Regions from separate parts of the Veillonella sp. genome, predicted to be linked through region 2. Evidence: a T-box and tRNA genes for the amino acid it is inferred to sense, from the RefSeq annotation. Region 2 holds a T-box; the other holds one or more tRNA genes.
The links. The T-box of region 2 lies ahead of cysS (cysteine--tRNA ligase). A T-box ahead of a tRNA ligase gene usually reads a tRNA of that ligase, here a tRNA-Cys.
Positions count from the first base shown of each region.

Region 1: it has a tRNA-Cys gene. The T-box ahead of cysS (cysteine--tRNA ligase) is inferred to sense a tRNA for this amino acid. The anticodon was not compared.

Region 1 is NZ_JBGKFB010000001.1:1,682,777-1,690,612, reverse strand. It holds gene ACDF53_RS07780 (NAD(P)/FAD-dependent oxidoreductase) at 1-436, opposite strand, end outside; gene ACDF53_RS07775 (pseudouridine synthase) at 433-1,161, opposite strand; gene scpB (SMC-Scp complex subunit ScpB) at 1,163-1,672, opposite strand; gene ACDF53_RS07765 (ScpA family protein) at 1,685-2,410, opposite strand; gene ACDF53_RS07760 (phosphoethanolamine transferase) at 2,577-4,409, shown strand; gene ACDF53_RS07755 (DUF523 domain-containing protein) at 4,505-4,960, opposite strand; tRNA gene ACDF53_RS07750 (tRNA-Leu) at 5,095-5,183, opposite strand; tRNA gene ACDF53_RS07745 (tRNA-Cys) at 5,198-5,272, opposite strand; tRNA gene ACDF53_RS07740 (tRNA-Gly) at 5,282-5,356, opposite strand; tRNA gene ACDF53_RS07735 (tRNA-Phe) at 5,364-5,439, opposite strand; tRNA gene ACDF53_RS07730 (tRNA-Asp) at 5,445-5,520, opposite strand; gene ACDF53_RS07725 (MBL fold metallo-hydrolase) at 5,571-6,167, opposite strand; gene ACDF53_RS07720 (TrkH family potassium uptake protein) at 6,181-7,668, opposite strand; gene trkA (Trk system potassium transporter TrkA) at 7,681-7,836, opposite strand, start outside.
Region 2 is NZ_JBGKFB010000001.1:1,873,827-1,881,662, reverse strand. It holds gene gltX (glutamate--tRNA ligase) at 1-1,125, shown strand, start outside; gene ACDF53_RS08690 (bile acid:sodium symporter family protein) at 1,259-2,212, shown strand; T-box leader at 2,370-2,575, shown strand; gene cysS (cysteine--tRNA ligase) at 2,625-4,073, shown strand; gene ACDF53_RS08680 (Mini-ribonuclease 3) at 4,063-4,539, shown strand; gene rlmB (23S rRNA (guanosine(2251)-2'-O)-methyltransferase RlmB) at 4,541-5,272, shown strand; gene ACDF53_RS08670 (NYN domain-containing protein) at 5,275-5,808, shown strand; gene sigH (RNA polymerase sporulation sigma factor SigH) at 5,881-6,555, shown strand; gene secG (preprotein translocase subunit SecG) at 6,561-6,797, shown strand; gene rnr (ribonuclease R) at 6,853-7,836, shown strand, end outside.

The DNA of each region.
Region 1 (7,836 bases), 190 kb from region 2:
TAACTCCTACAACACGACCATCCTCAACAGTAATTGATGTAACAGGTTCATTTAAATGAACTTGTACTTTATACTTTTTAAGGATTTTCATGAATATATTGCGTACTTCTAAAGCAGAATCAGATTCTGGGAATACACGTCCCCCTCGTTCAACCTTAGTTTTTAAGCCCCAACTATGTAATAATTCAAGCAAGTCTTCATTACTAAAGCGTTCATAAGCGCCATATAGGAACTTACCATTACCAGGCGTATTTTTAATGAACTCGGTCATATCTGCACTATTTGTAATATTACAGCGACCTTTACCTGTAATGCCCATCTTCTTACCAACCATATTCATTTTTTCTAGTAAGATGACACGTGCCCCTTCACGACCAGCTATAACAGCTGCCATAAGACCTGCTGCACCACCGCCAATGACTACAATTTGTTTCATTCCTTATCTGCTCCTAACGCTTTTAGAGCTTTTACTTCACGAATTGTAAGCTGACGAGAACCACCACGTTTAACACCACCTAAGGTAAGCCCAGCATAGGCAATTCGTTTTAAGTTATGAATACGGTACCCAAAGTGTTCAAACATACGACGAACTTGGCGATTACGACCTTCATGGATTGTAATTTCTACTTCATGAACACCATTATGATCATCAAAACCGAGATCTACAATTGTTGCAGGAGCTGTTATACCATCTTCCAGTGCTACACCATTGGCAATAACCTGTAAATCTTCATCACGAACACGGCCCTTAATACGCACCTCATATGTTTTTTCTACGCCCTTAGACGGATGAGTTAAGTTTTGTGCTAACTCACCATCATTGGTAAGTAATAATAAACCTTCAGTATATAAATCGAGACGACCAATAGGATAAATGCGTTTAGATTCATTTTTGATATAATCTAAAACAGTTTCTCGACCTTGAGGATCAGATACCGATGTAATAACGCCTTTTGGCTTATTTAATAAATAATATACAGGCTTTTCTTGCGCCAATAATTGGCCATTAACCTTAACCTTATCTTTTTGAGGGTCAATTTTAACGCCCAGCTCAGTTACCTTGCGGCCATTAACCTGAACTTTCCCCTCCGTAATTAATTCTTCTGCCTTGCGTCGTGATGCTACACCACAACTAGCAATAAATTTTTGTAATCGTTCCATATTATCCTTCTGTTTCTGAAACTTCTTGATGTAAAGCTTCAATAGATTCTACGCCAGCACTTCTTAAAAACTCGTCAGTTGTTCCGTAAAGAATAGGTCTTCCTACAGTATCTTTATGACCTAGTTCCGCAATAAGAGATCGAGTGAGTAATTGTTTAATAATCTTATCACTATTTACACCGCGGATTTCTTCAATTTCAGCTTTAGTTATAGGTTGTTTATAGGCTATGACAGCTAATGTTTCCATCGCTGCATTAGATAATTTATCTTCTCTCTTACGGATATGACCTACATAGTCAGCACTTTCCATGGCACTAACTAACTCAATACCTGCTCCAGATACTCTCAAACGGATGCCGCGATTTTGCTCTTCTAGTTCCCGTTGTAATGTATCTATATAATCTTGTACTTCCTCTTTTGAAAGTTCAAATACTTCTTCAAGCATTTCTATTGATATAGGTTTTGCCGCTGAGAACAACACGGCCTCTAAATGCATTGTTGGTAAGCTCATATAGCCCCCTTTCTATACGGTACCTTCTAAGGCTGCAGTGAATATAATATCATCCTCTTCATAGCGCATTTCCATAACTTGTTGCTTCAACAATTCTAAAACAGCCATAAAGATTGTTACCATACCACTTTTTGTTTCAATTGCTATTAATAACTCCCTAAAATATAAACTTTCACCACGTCGTACTCGACTAGATAAAGACAAAATCATATCCTCTAGACTATAACTGTCTTTTTCAACCTTGACCTCGCGAATAGGCTCCTCTTCAGGTAATTCCTTAGCGCGTTTTATGGTCTGATAAAAAATCTCATATAATCGGGAAAGTTCTAAATTATATACATTATCTAACCCAAGTACGCTTGTTTCTTCAGGTCTACTAAATATATTGGCGGATACAGCCGTACGTTCCATCAGTATAGCTGTAAAATCTTTGATTTTTTTAAACTCTACTAATTTAGCTACCAATTCATCACGTGGATCTTCAGCATCTTCTGGCTCAGGTTCAGCTTTAGGTAATAGCATACGCGATTTAATCTGTAACAAAGTAGAAGCCATTACAAGAAACTCACTACTATAATGAATATCAAAGTGATTCCAATTATCTAAATATTCTAGGTATTGACTCGTAATTTCAACGATAGGAATATCGGTGATTTCTATTTTATGTTTTTCAATAAGATGCAAAAGCAAGTCCAAAGGGCCTTCAAAGACATCCAACTTATAATTATAATCTCCCATAAACCCCAATCCTTAGAAAATATACTTTAACTATATAATTATAAAGCATTTATAGTAGTACTTTCAAATAATTGTTTTTTTTACAGTCATCTGCTATCTTTATTATAGTAATTATTATATATTATAGAAATAAATTATTGTGTATTCCTTCAAGAGGGGATTTATTATGTCATCTAATTTAAAGCAAATTGGGAGAAACCCCATCTTTCGCTTTGGTATCATTGGTATTGCTTTATATATAGCTCTATTTTTCATCTATGAACCTATTACACTAGGTCTAGATGTTGAAGATATAACGATTTTAGCAGTACCAACAATTGTAGGTACTTTTTTATTTCAATATTTTATGGGATGTACCGTTTTTCATAGACCATTTTTGGGATATGGCTTAGTCGGTATTCTTTGGGCCCTTACATTCCCACTTTTGTTCCACTGGTCCTATGTAAAACCTTTATATTTTTATGAATTTGCTAATGATTTTTTATTTGGCTTATTAATCTTTATGGGTTTATCGGGGATTCAATTTTTACTGAACCAAACGAATCGTCTCCATAAAACTACATCATTAATCATGGCAATTATTACCATGATATTGAGCCTTATCCCATTCTTACAAATAGGATACTATCTAACTACATGGCATTGTTTAACGCCAGCTAGTTTACTAGCAGTATACATGACAAATCCTGAAGAAGCATTTGGTTTCTTAAAAAATGCTGCTGGTATTCCTGGTCTTATCGCTGTTGGTATTGGCCTTGTAATATGGACCTATCTACTCTATTGGTCTAATCTAGGAATGAAAGCGGTAGTAAACTTAAATACTACACGACCTATGCGCTCTACATTGCTCATTGCATCCATAGTAGCATTCTTAGTATACGTACCATTCTTCTTATTCCCGAAAACATGTATTGTAGCAAACTGGATTGCAGCTGGCGACTATGTAAAACAAATGCAACAATATAATGATAACCATCATTTAGTATTCGATTCCTTCAATTTGGATACAAAGGAAACTTCTGCTAATAAAACACCAGGTACTATCATATTAGTCATCGGTGAATCTAGTTCTCGTGATTATATGAAGGTATATAATCCAAACTTCCCTTATGATGATACGCCATGGCAAGGTACTATGCGTGCAGATAATAAAGATTTTGTCTTCTTTGATAACGCATATTCATCATACGTACAAACAGTACCTACCCTCGAACGTGCTTTATCAGAACGTAATCAATATGATGATAAACCGTTCCTCGATTCTGCAAATATTTTAGATGTTGCTAAAAAAGCTGGATATACTACTTCTTGGTTTAGTAACCAAGGTGTATTTGGTGAATATGATACAGCTATTTCATTAATGGCTAAAACAGCAGACACCACTAAATGGTCACATGAATCTTATGCTTTCTCTGATCGCTATGATGAATCACTCTTACCATTATTACAGTCTGTTGATCCAAGTAAAAATAACTTCATCGTCATTCATATCATGGGTAGTCATATTTACTACAACGACCGTTATCCACATGAATTTAGTAAATGGAAACAGGGCCCATATCCAGATGGTCAAGAAGCATATGCTAATAGCCAACTTTATACAGACTGGTTATTACAACAAATTTATACTTATGGTAAGGAAAAATTAAACTTGCAAGCCATGGTGTATTTCTCTGACCACGGTGAAAGTTTAGATAAATCTCATAATCCAGATACATTTGACTTTGTTATGACTCATATTCCATTCTGGATATATTTATCACCTCAATATCGTGCTGAGTATCCTCAAACAGCAGAAGAACTCTCTAAACACGAACATCAATACTTTACAAATGATTTACTATATGACACATTGATTGGTCTTATGCACGCACCTAATCAACGGTATGATGCAACAAGAGACTTTAGTAATGGTAAATATCGATTCAATTTACATAACCTAACTACCTTACTAGGGGAACAACCATTAACTAATGATCCTGTAAACGCAGGAAAATAAACTTTAACATTTCTAGTAATATAAAAGCATTTTTATTATGTTAGTATAAAGTAGTTTAGGTTTCATTAACACGAAAAAAGAGATGAGTTAAAAACTCATCTCTTTTTTTGTTCCATTAATAAGTCAATTTCTTCTTCCGTATAAACCTCTATATTATTCATTAATAAGGCCTCTACAGTACATCCGTGCCCCTCTCGCAGGGTTTTACTAAAGGTACCATCATAAATACGCTTATAACCGCAACTAGGACTTTTTGCTTTCATTAGAGCCTGCTTACATCCCCGTTGAATTGCTATATGCAATGCAATTTGAGCTCCTTTATGGAATTCTGTGGTTACATCAGTTCCATTAGCCGTACATACACGTTTACCTTGTCGTTCCGCAGGATCTCGAGGTATGGTAAGACCACCTAATACTTCTGGACATACGGTTACTAGATCAAAAGTATCCTTTAACAGTGGTAACTGTTCTATAAGATTGTCTTTCCCATCATAACGACAGGATACGCCACATAAACATTCACTAATTAATAATTTTGCTTTATTATTCATAACATTATTAAACATAGAGAATCGTATTTGAAATATGCCATTCTAATAACAAACGCACTCTCATATTTTTAAATTATACACATTTAAAATCTAGATTTACATAAGAAAAAAGACTAACCGAAGTTAGTCTTAATTGGTGCCGAGGACCGGAATCGAACCGGTACGGTTGTTTCCAACCGACGGATTTTAAGTCCGTTGCGTCTGCCTGTTCCGCCACCCCGGCATGGGTAACGATTGTGGAGGCGGCACCCAGAATCGAACTGGGGAATAAAGGTTTTGCAGACCTCTGCCTTACCGCTTGGCTATGCCGCCATATAAAGTTGGAGCGGGAAACGAGATTCGAACTCGCGACCCCCGCCTTGGCAAGGCGGTGCTCTACCGCTGAGCTATTCCCGCATGTACATGGTGCCTCAGGACAGAATCGAACTGTCGACACACGGATTTTCAGTCCGTTGCTCTACCAACTGAGCTACCGAGGCATGAATGGCGACCCCGATCAGATTTGAACTGACGATCTTCGCCGTGACAGGGCGACATGTTAACCGCTACACCACGGGGCCGTATCCAAAGTACTTGCTTAGTATATCGGTTATCAGGACTTTTGTCAACACTATCCTACAATATTTTTGATGAATTCTTCTTCATCTTTTAATGTTGTAGATTCTTTATGTCCTGGTTCGACAATTAAATCCTTTGACAACGTTAATATATGCTTCAAACTAATGATTAAATCACGGGGATTACTCTTATAGTTGTCGGTATTTCCTACATTTTGTTTGAATAAAGTATCTCCAGAAAATAGATGTCCACCAATCTCCAAACAAACTGAGCCAGCACTATGGCCTGGTGTATGATGTACGATTATTTTAAAAGGCCCTACTTCTAATTTACCGGCCACTAAATCTTTACAATTCGTGTACATCTTCTTTTTATATACACTAGGTCTACGTCGGATTAGTTGTAATAACTCTTGATCCAAAGGATGTAAATAAGCAGGAATATTATAATACTCACAAACCTCATCAAGAGCCGACACATGATCACAATGACCATGTGTTAATAATACTGCTATAGGCTCAGAATCTCCTACCATTTCAATTATATGCTTACTATGAAACCCGGGATCAATAATAAGAGATTTTCCATCTTTAATTAATACATAACAATTTGCTTTATAAAGCCCTAGAGGGCGTTTTATAATATTCATATTATTCGCCCTCCTATAGGATACGATACCGTTTAGCAGATTGTTTTTTTATAAAATACCCTTCCCAGAATTGAGGATGAAGCATAACAAGAATTGTAAATAATTCCAAACGACCTAATAACATGTCTGCCATTGCTACGCATTTAGCACTATCAGACATACTACCAAAGGCATCTGTAGGCCCAAAACCACCAAATCCAATGCCTACATTACTAAGAAAAGCTGTTATAATTTGCATCGCATCATAAGTAGACATTCCAGAACAAGTCATAAGGAAAACAGATATAACGTAAATCATTAAATATAAAAATAAAAATTGCTGTGACATCTGTATCCATTTAGTAGGCATCGGTTTACCATTAATGCGCACGACTTGTACCATCTCCGGATGAATTGATTTTCTTAAATAAATAATGCTGCTCTTAATTAGAATAATGAGGCGAATAATTTTTACGCCCCCTGTTGTAGAACCACTACAACCACCAAAAAATGATGAAATAAATAACATCATCTGTGCAGCGGCTGGCCATAAATCATAATCGCTTACAGCAAATCCACTACCAGTTTGAATCGATACATAATTAAAGGAAACATCTCTAAAGATTTGAATTGGATCATTAATATTTGATTGTACTACCATCGAAATTGATACTATAGCAATTCCAATAAAAATAACTAGCCAATACATACGTGTTTCAAAATCATCAATCAAAACACGAATGCCTCTTTGCAGTGCATTATAATATACTGCAAAATTACCACCAGCAAGTATCATGAAAAATATAAATACAAAACAGATATAGTTGCTTTGTTCATAAATAAATGTACCTGCAGATGTAGGTGCAAAACCACCTGTAGCAATAATGGAAAATGCATAATTTAATGCATCAAAAGGCTCTATACCACCAGCCCATAGCATAACGAAACAAATGGCGGTAAAAGCAACATATAAACGCCAAAGTTTACTGGCCATTGATTGAATACGAGGCATAACAACACCAGGTTTTGGTACCGATGCTTCTGCATTAAACATATGAGCTGCATCTGCACCTAAGTTCTTTAAGAACGATAAAATAAGGACAATAATCCCCATCCCACCAATCCAGTGCATTAATCCACGCCATAAAACATATGTCTTAGGTAAATCATCTACGCTATTAATAATTGTAGCACCAGTTGCTGTAATCCCTGATGTAGCTTCAAATAGAGCATCAAATACATTGGTTAATATACCACTAAGAATAAATGGTAAGGAACCTAAGATAATTGTTAATATCCATGTAGATGATACAACTAAAAACCCATCACGAAGACTAAAGCTTTGAGTTTCATGACCATAATAAGATAAAAGTCCACCTAAGCCAAATGAAATACCAGTAGTAACCAAAAACGACCAATATGCAGTTTCAAATACAATACCATATATAAAAGGAATTAATGTAAAAATCCCAAAGATATATAATAATCGCCCCACTAAGGACATGACAATTTGAATGCGCATAGTCCCTCCATACTAGGTAAGATATTTAAGTAATTTACTTACAGATTCAGGTAACGCAAATAGAACAATGTGATCTCCATCTAAGATTTCAGTATTACCACGTGGTACGATGGCTTCATCTCCACGTAAAATTACACCAACTAACGCCTTCCCTGGTAAACGGATGTC
Region 2 (7,836 bases):
GCTGTTCGTCAAGAACAAATGGATCGTGGCGAAACACCTAAATATAATGGTCATTGCCAACACTTAGACGAAGAAACTAAGGCTAAATATATTGCAGAAGGTCGTAAACCAACAATTCGCTTACGCGTTCCTTTGAATAAAACATATGCTTTCGACGATATGGTACGTGGCCATGTATCTTTTGAGTCCAACGGTGTAGGTGACTTCGTTATCGTTAAATCCGATGGTATTCCTGTATATAACTTTGCAGTAGTAATGGACGATCATATGATGGGCATTACTCACGTTATTCGTGCAGAGGAACATTTATCTAATACACCACGTCAAATGGCTATTTATGAAGCTTTAGGTTGGGAAGTACCTAAGTTTGGCCATATTTCCTTGATTCTTGGTAAAGATTACAAGAAAATGTCCAAACGTCATGGTGCTACTTCTGTTGAACAATACAAACAATTAGGCTACTTGCCAGAAGCACTTGTAAACTTCTTAGCGCTTCTAGGTTGGGCTCCAGAAGGGGAAGAAGAGTTCTTTACACAAGATGAATTGATTCAAGCCTTCTCTATGGATCGCGTAGCTAAGAACCCTGCCGTATTCGACATTGATAAATTGAACCATATCAACTTCCATTACATGAAAAACTTGAGCGATGAAGAGTTATTCCATCTTTGCTTACCTCATTTGAAAGAGGTTGGTTTGGCTCCAGATAGCTTAAATCAAGCGGATATTGATTGGTTGACATTGTTATGCTCTACATTCCGTGATCATATTAGCTATGGTGCCCAAATTAAAGATCATGTAGGCATGTTCATGGGTGAAACAGTTTTCCTTGAAGAAGGTCACGAAGAGGAATTGCGTGCTGTATTGAATGAAGAAACAGCACCAACAGTTCTAGGAGCATTCCGTAATGCATTGGCAGAACTTGATGAAATTACACCTGACGTTGTAAAAGCAACGATTAAAGCTGTTATGAAAGAAACTGCTTTGAAAGGTAAATTCGTATTCATGCCAATCCGTGTGGCTTTAACAGGTCAAATGCATGGTCCAGATTTGAATAATATCGTTACATTACTTGGTAAAGAAAAATGCTTACATCGCTTAGACAATGTTAGCGCTTTAACAAAATAGTAATATAGGTTAATATAAAAGCTCTCATAGCTGAGGTTATGGGAGCTTTTTTATGTATATTGAGATTATTCAATAGAAATGCTATAATAATCGGCGTCTTTTATTTTTATTTATTATGAAAGTGAGTGCTTTTATGAGTATTATTCGTTCTCTTAATCACTTATTCAATAGCTATCTTTCATGGATCGTGCTATTGATGGCAGTGTTAGCGTATTTATTACCAACTGTATTTTCTTGGATGACACCGTACATTGCGTACATGCTTCAATTTGTTATGTTTGCCATGGGGTTAACATTAACAGCACAAGTTTTCCTTGATGTATTTAAGCAACCAATGAAGGTTATTCTTGTATCTGTTATCCAATTCTTATGGATGCCATTGGCAGGTTTCTTGGTGGCTCTTATCTTTAATTTCCCGCCGGAAATTGGTATCGGCTTCATCTTGTTAGGTGCATGTCCTGGCGGGACAGCTTCTAATGTTATGACATTCCTTGCGAATGGTAATGTTCCTTTATCTGTATCTGCAACGACTGTTTCTACATTATTGGCTCCGATTTTGACACCTTTATTCGTTGTACTCTATGCAGGTGCTACATCTTCCATTGAAATTCAATTCATGCCGATGTTTATTTCTATCGTAAAAATCGTATTGGTACCAATCATCTTGGGTATCGTATTGAATTACTTCATCGGTTCTAAAATCGAACTTGTTAAATCTGTATGTCCTACAATTGCGGCTATTGCAGTATTGTTAATCTTGGCTGCTGTAACTGCAGTAAACCAAAAACAAATTGCTGAAACTGGTTTCATCATCTTCGTAGCTTGCTTGGTACAAAATGTGAGTGGTTACGTAGTAACGTACTTCATTTGTAAGGCCCTTAGCATCGATATTTCTTCCCGTCGTGCGATGCAAATTGAAGTGGCAATGCAAAACTCTGCATTATCCGTATCTTTAGCACTTAAACACTTTACACCCCAAGCAGCAGTAGCAGGTGCAGTGTTCTCTATCATCCATAACTTTACAGGCTCTATCTTTGCAGGTATTTGCCGTAAACATGATGATCAAGAAAAATTAGAAAATGCTTAATAGGTAATACTTCGTCCTCATCTTTCAAATTATATAGTCGAAATACGCATGTATCATAGGCTAGCAGGATATGTTGAAAGGTGAGGATTTTCTTGTTCTCATTGACATTCTATAGGATAATTGATACAATATTTACATATCTGAATATAGATGATTACTAATAGCTGAGACTGAAAGAAGTACTCTACAACTAACTTTTTAGCGAGAACCGATGGTGGGAGGGTTCAAGGATAGGTAGACGAAATGCATTCACGAGCTGACACTCCGATTATAGGTAGGTTTGTCCGGTGACGCGCCGTTATGCGATGAGTGGGTACTACATTGGTACCTAACAGAGTGGAACCGCGGACCATCGTCTCTGTATGAGATGAGGGGTCTTTTTTATTTTACGAACATGGAGGCATCGGTAACGATGAGAGAAATTACAGTTTATAATACTATGACGCGCCAAAAAGAGGTGTTTAATCCTGTAACACCAGGTGAGGCAAAGATGTACGTATGTGGTGTTACACCATATAACCATCCTCATATTGGCAATGCACGTCCATTCGTAACATGGGACGTAATTCGTCGCTATATGAAACATGTAGGCTATAAAGTAACATATGTACAAAACTTTACAGATGTAGATGATAAGATCATCAATACATCTAATGGTGAAGGTGTATCCTGGGATACTATTGCAAACCGTTATATTGATAGCTATTTTGAAGTAATGGATGCACTTGGTGTACAACGTGCTGATATTTATCCTCGTGTTTCTACACATATCGAAGACATTATCGCTATGATTTCTACATTGATTGAAAAAGGCTATGCTTATGAACTCGATGGCGATGTATATTATAGCGTTGATAAATTTGAACATTATGGTGAGTTATCTGGCCGTACATTAGATGATATGGAAGCCGGTGCTCGTATCGAAGTTGATGGCCGTAAGAAAAATCCTATGGATTTTGCATTATGGAAAGCAGCAAAACCAGGTGAACCATATTGGGAAAGTCCTTGGGGTAACGGTCGTCCAGGCTGGCATATTGAATGTTCTGCGATGAGCCAAAAATATTTAGGTACAGAATTTGACTTCCATGGTGGTGGTAGCGATTTGATCTTCCCTCATCATGAAAACGAAATTGCTCAATCTGAAGGTTGTTCTGGTCAACATCCATCTGTACGCTATTGGTTACACAATGGTTTTATTACTATTAATTCTGAAAAAATGTCTAAATCCTTGAATAACTTCTTCTTGGTAAAAGATATTTTAGAACAATATAGTCCAGATGCATTGCGCTACTTCTTGTTGAGTACACATTATCGTAGTCCATTAGATTTCTCTGATGAACGTTTAGAAGAAGCAAATAAATCTTTAGAACGATTAAGCACTGCTATTGAAAATCTATTGTACCTTGAAAAATGTGAACCAGGTCCATGTGATGAAGCGCAACACTTATTAGAAAAAGCTAAAGAGTATGAAGAAGAATTCGAAGCAGCTATGAGCGATGACTTCAATACTGCGTTAGCAACATCTAGCATGTTCGGTCTTGCTAAAGAGATCAACATTTACTATCAAGCTGTAACAGGTCGTGAAGGTGTTGTTTGCCAAGAAGCTATTGCTGAAGTAAAACGTATCTTCAAGTTCATGACAGAAGTAATTGGTATTCTTGAAAAAGCATGGGAAGGCAACACAGGTGCTAACGCTGCTGAATATGAAGAATTAATGCAAGTGATCTTGTCTGTACGTCAAGCATGTCGCGATCAAAAACAATGGGCATTAGCTGATTGTATCCGCGATCGTTTGGCTGAAATCGGTATTACCATTGAGGATTCCCCTCAAGGTGCACGGTGGAAAAAACGTGAAGTTTAAACAATTTCAATTCTTAAAGAATGAAGCAATAAAAAAGTTGACGGCTCTTGAACAAGAGCCGCTTCGTTTGCGTAAACGAACTATTGAGGAGTGCCTCAGTGCAGATGCAGTTATGCTTGCCTATATTGGCGATGCCGTATACTCCATGTATGTTCGTGAACGAGTAGTACAAATGAATATATCCAAGGTACAAGTGTTGCACACCATTGTTACTGAGTTTATTTGTGCTAAGTCACAAGCGAAGGTATTGCTTGAAATAGAGGATACTTTCACAGAACAAGAACAAGCTATTGCAAGACGTGCTAGAAATAGTAATGTAAATGTGCCTAAAAGTAGTTCTGTTCAAGAGTATCGTAGTAGTACAGCCTTTGAAGCCGTACTTGGATTTCTTTATGAAACGCGTCAAGATGAGCGCTTACAAGATGTTATGAAGCAAGCCTTTTCAATAACTCTACGAGGTATGTAGTATGGATAATTATATTGTAGGTCGCAATGCGGTTAAAGAGGCCCTTAAAAGTGGTCGTTCCATCCAGCGCATTATGGTCAGTGAAGATAAGGTTAAAACAGGTCTAGCTGATATTGTTGGCCTTGCTAAATCTCAAGGCATTGAAGTGCGTCCAACACCTATCAAACAAATGAATAAATATGATTTAGAGGTACCACACCAAGGTGTTATTGCTCTTGTTTCTGCTGTTCAATTTAAGGAACTCGGTGAAGTACTACAAGAGACGAATCATGATGTCCCTTTGCTTATCCTAACAGATGGTGTTGAGGATCCACATAACATGGGCGCAATTATCCGTACTGCGGAATGTGTAGGGGCTACGGCCGTACTCATTCCTAAGCGTCACAATGCTCCTATTAATGCTACCGTAGCTAAAACATCGGCAGGTGCTATTGAACAAATTCCACTTGTACAGGTTGGGAATGTAGCTCAAACTATTAAACAACTTCAAAAACAAGGTTTTTGGGTTATGGGCGCTCATATGGAAGGTGATCGTACCTTATACGAGGCGGATATGACAATTCCTACAGTTATCGTTATCGGTAATGAAGGTAAGGGCATTAGCCGCGTTGTGAAAGAGGCTTGTGATTTCCTCGTTACCATCCCTATGTATGGGAATTTAAATTCTTTGAATGCATCTGTTGCAGCCGCCGTTCTTATGTATGAAGCGGTTCGTCAACGACAAGCGAAATAATTATGTTAAAAGATATCTTAATTGTAGATGGATATAATGTGATATTCGCCTGGACTCATCTAAAGAAATTGGCTCATGAGTCATTAGAACATGCCCGTATGGAGCTTAGAGATAGATTGTTAAACTACGGAAAATTCAAGGGATACGAAGTTATCCTTGTGTTTGATGGTAAATATACAAAGTCTGGCGGTTCTGTAGAGGCTATTACGAGCGGATTTCTTGAAGTCTATACTGAGGATGGAGAGACGGCGGATTCCTTTATTGAACGAGAGGTATTTTTGCGGAAAGGCAAATATACCAATGTATATGTTGTAACCTCTGATGGAGCTGAACAAAATCAAATTCTCGGATCTGGTGGTTTACGGATTCCAGCTCGAGAATTACAAAATATGATTCGCATGGCTAAGGAAGAGGAACGACTACAATACGCTCATGAACATAGACGAGATCAATTTAGCTTGCGACGTAATGAAGTAGGAGGTTTATTATCTCCTGAAGTAGCTGAAAAGCTAGAGAAGTTACGCCGTGGCCATTGATAGTTGAAAATCACATATACTTCCAGTATAATGAATATATTGGTTTTTCTGCTCAATTGTAAGGAGGAGCATATGAACAGCATTCATACACGCAAGTCCGATTACAATTTCAAAGAAATGACTGATGAGCAAGTTGTGGTCATAGCTCAAGAAGAGCAAAATGAGTTTGCAATCGATTATATTGTTAATAAATATAAAAACTTTGTTCGTGCAAAGGCACGCTCTTACTTTTTAGTAGGCGCTGATCGTGAGGATATCATTCAAGAAGGAATGATTGGCCTCTATAAGGCTACGCGAGATTTTAAACATGATAAGCTAGCGTCCTTTAGAGCTTTTGCAGAGCTTTGTATAACTAGACAAATTATTACGGCTATTAAGTCGGCAACAAGACAAAAACATGCGCCTTTAAATTCCTATGTATCGTTAAATAAACCGGTATATACAGAGGAATCAGAGCGTACGTTGATCGAGATGCTATCCTCAGCAAAGGTTACCAATCCTGAGGATCTTATTATCAGCCAAGAGGAATTGGATGATATTGAGCGTAATATTGGTCATATTTTAAGTGAACTCGAGTGGGAGGTCTTGGAAGGATATCTAGACGGACGTTCTTACCAAGAAATGGCTGAGGTCACAGATCGCAGTGTCAAATCTATAGACAATGCGTTACAAAGGGTTAAACGTAAATTAGAGAAGTATTTAGAACATCGGGTTTTGGATTCTCCAAGAGCCACACAGGAAGGATGACAGTCGTGACAAATTTCTTAATGATTGTAGAAGTTATTGTATCTATCTTATTAATCGTAGTAGTTGTTGCACAGAATAGCAAAAACGCAGGCATGGGTGGTGCTGTTTCTGGTGCGGCAGACTCTTCTTTTGGTGGTAAGCAACGCGGTTTAGACGCTTTCTTATCTAAATGTACGATTATATTGGGGATTATCTTTGCTGTGTTGAGCTTAGTGTTAGGGGCAATGATTAATCAATTCTAATGATGAAAGCCTGCTTTGCAGGCTTTTTCTTTTTTCAGAATAAGGAGGTGAAGATTTGAAGAAGAAAGTATTAGACTTTTATAAATCTATACAACCACATGCATATCATATTGAAGATGCTGCTATGGATAATCACATTCGAGGTGGTAAGGATCTTGAGATGTTTATTCGTTCAGCCAAAATGCTTGCTCGAGAAGGGGTGCTAACATCTTCTCGACCTGATGTATATCAATATGCAGAACAACAACATGAAGAATATGAAGGTATTTATAAGGGCTATCGTAAGTCGTATGGCTTTGTGATCATGCCTGATGATGAAGATATATATGTAGCAGAACAAAATAAAGGGACTGCTATGCACAATGATAAGGTTCGAGTTCGCGTCGTACCTTCTAACTATACAAAGCATAAACGAGAAGGCGTCATCGTTGATGTTATTGAACGAGCTAATAAAACGATTGTAGGTACCTATGACCGACAACAACATTTTGGCTTTGTTATCCCTGATGATGAGCGTATAGGGACCGATATCTTTGTAGATTTAAAATATACATTAGATGCACGTAGTGGCGCAAAGGTACTAGTCAAAATTACAAAATGGCCGGAAGGTGATAAAAAGCCAGAAGGTATTATTACTGAAATTCTTGGCTATAAAGGTGATGTAGGCCTCGATATTAACTGCATCATGGCGAATCATAAGATTCCATTTAATTTCCCAGACGATGTCATTAAAGCTAGCAAAAAAATTGATACTGTGATTCATGAGGATCCTGATCGTTGGGACCTTCGTGATGTACAAATGGTTACTATCGATGGGGAAGACGCAAAGGATTTAGATGATGCTGTGAGTGGTCGTAAATTGCCAAATGGTAATTATGAATTAGGTGTACATATTGCAGATGTTAGTCATTATGTAACATCTGGGCAACCTATTGATAATGAGGCTTACAAACGTGGTACATCTGTATATTTAGTTGATAGAGTAGTACCGATGTTACCAGAGGTTTTATCCAATGGCATTTGTAGTTTAAATGCTCAT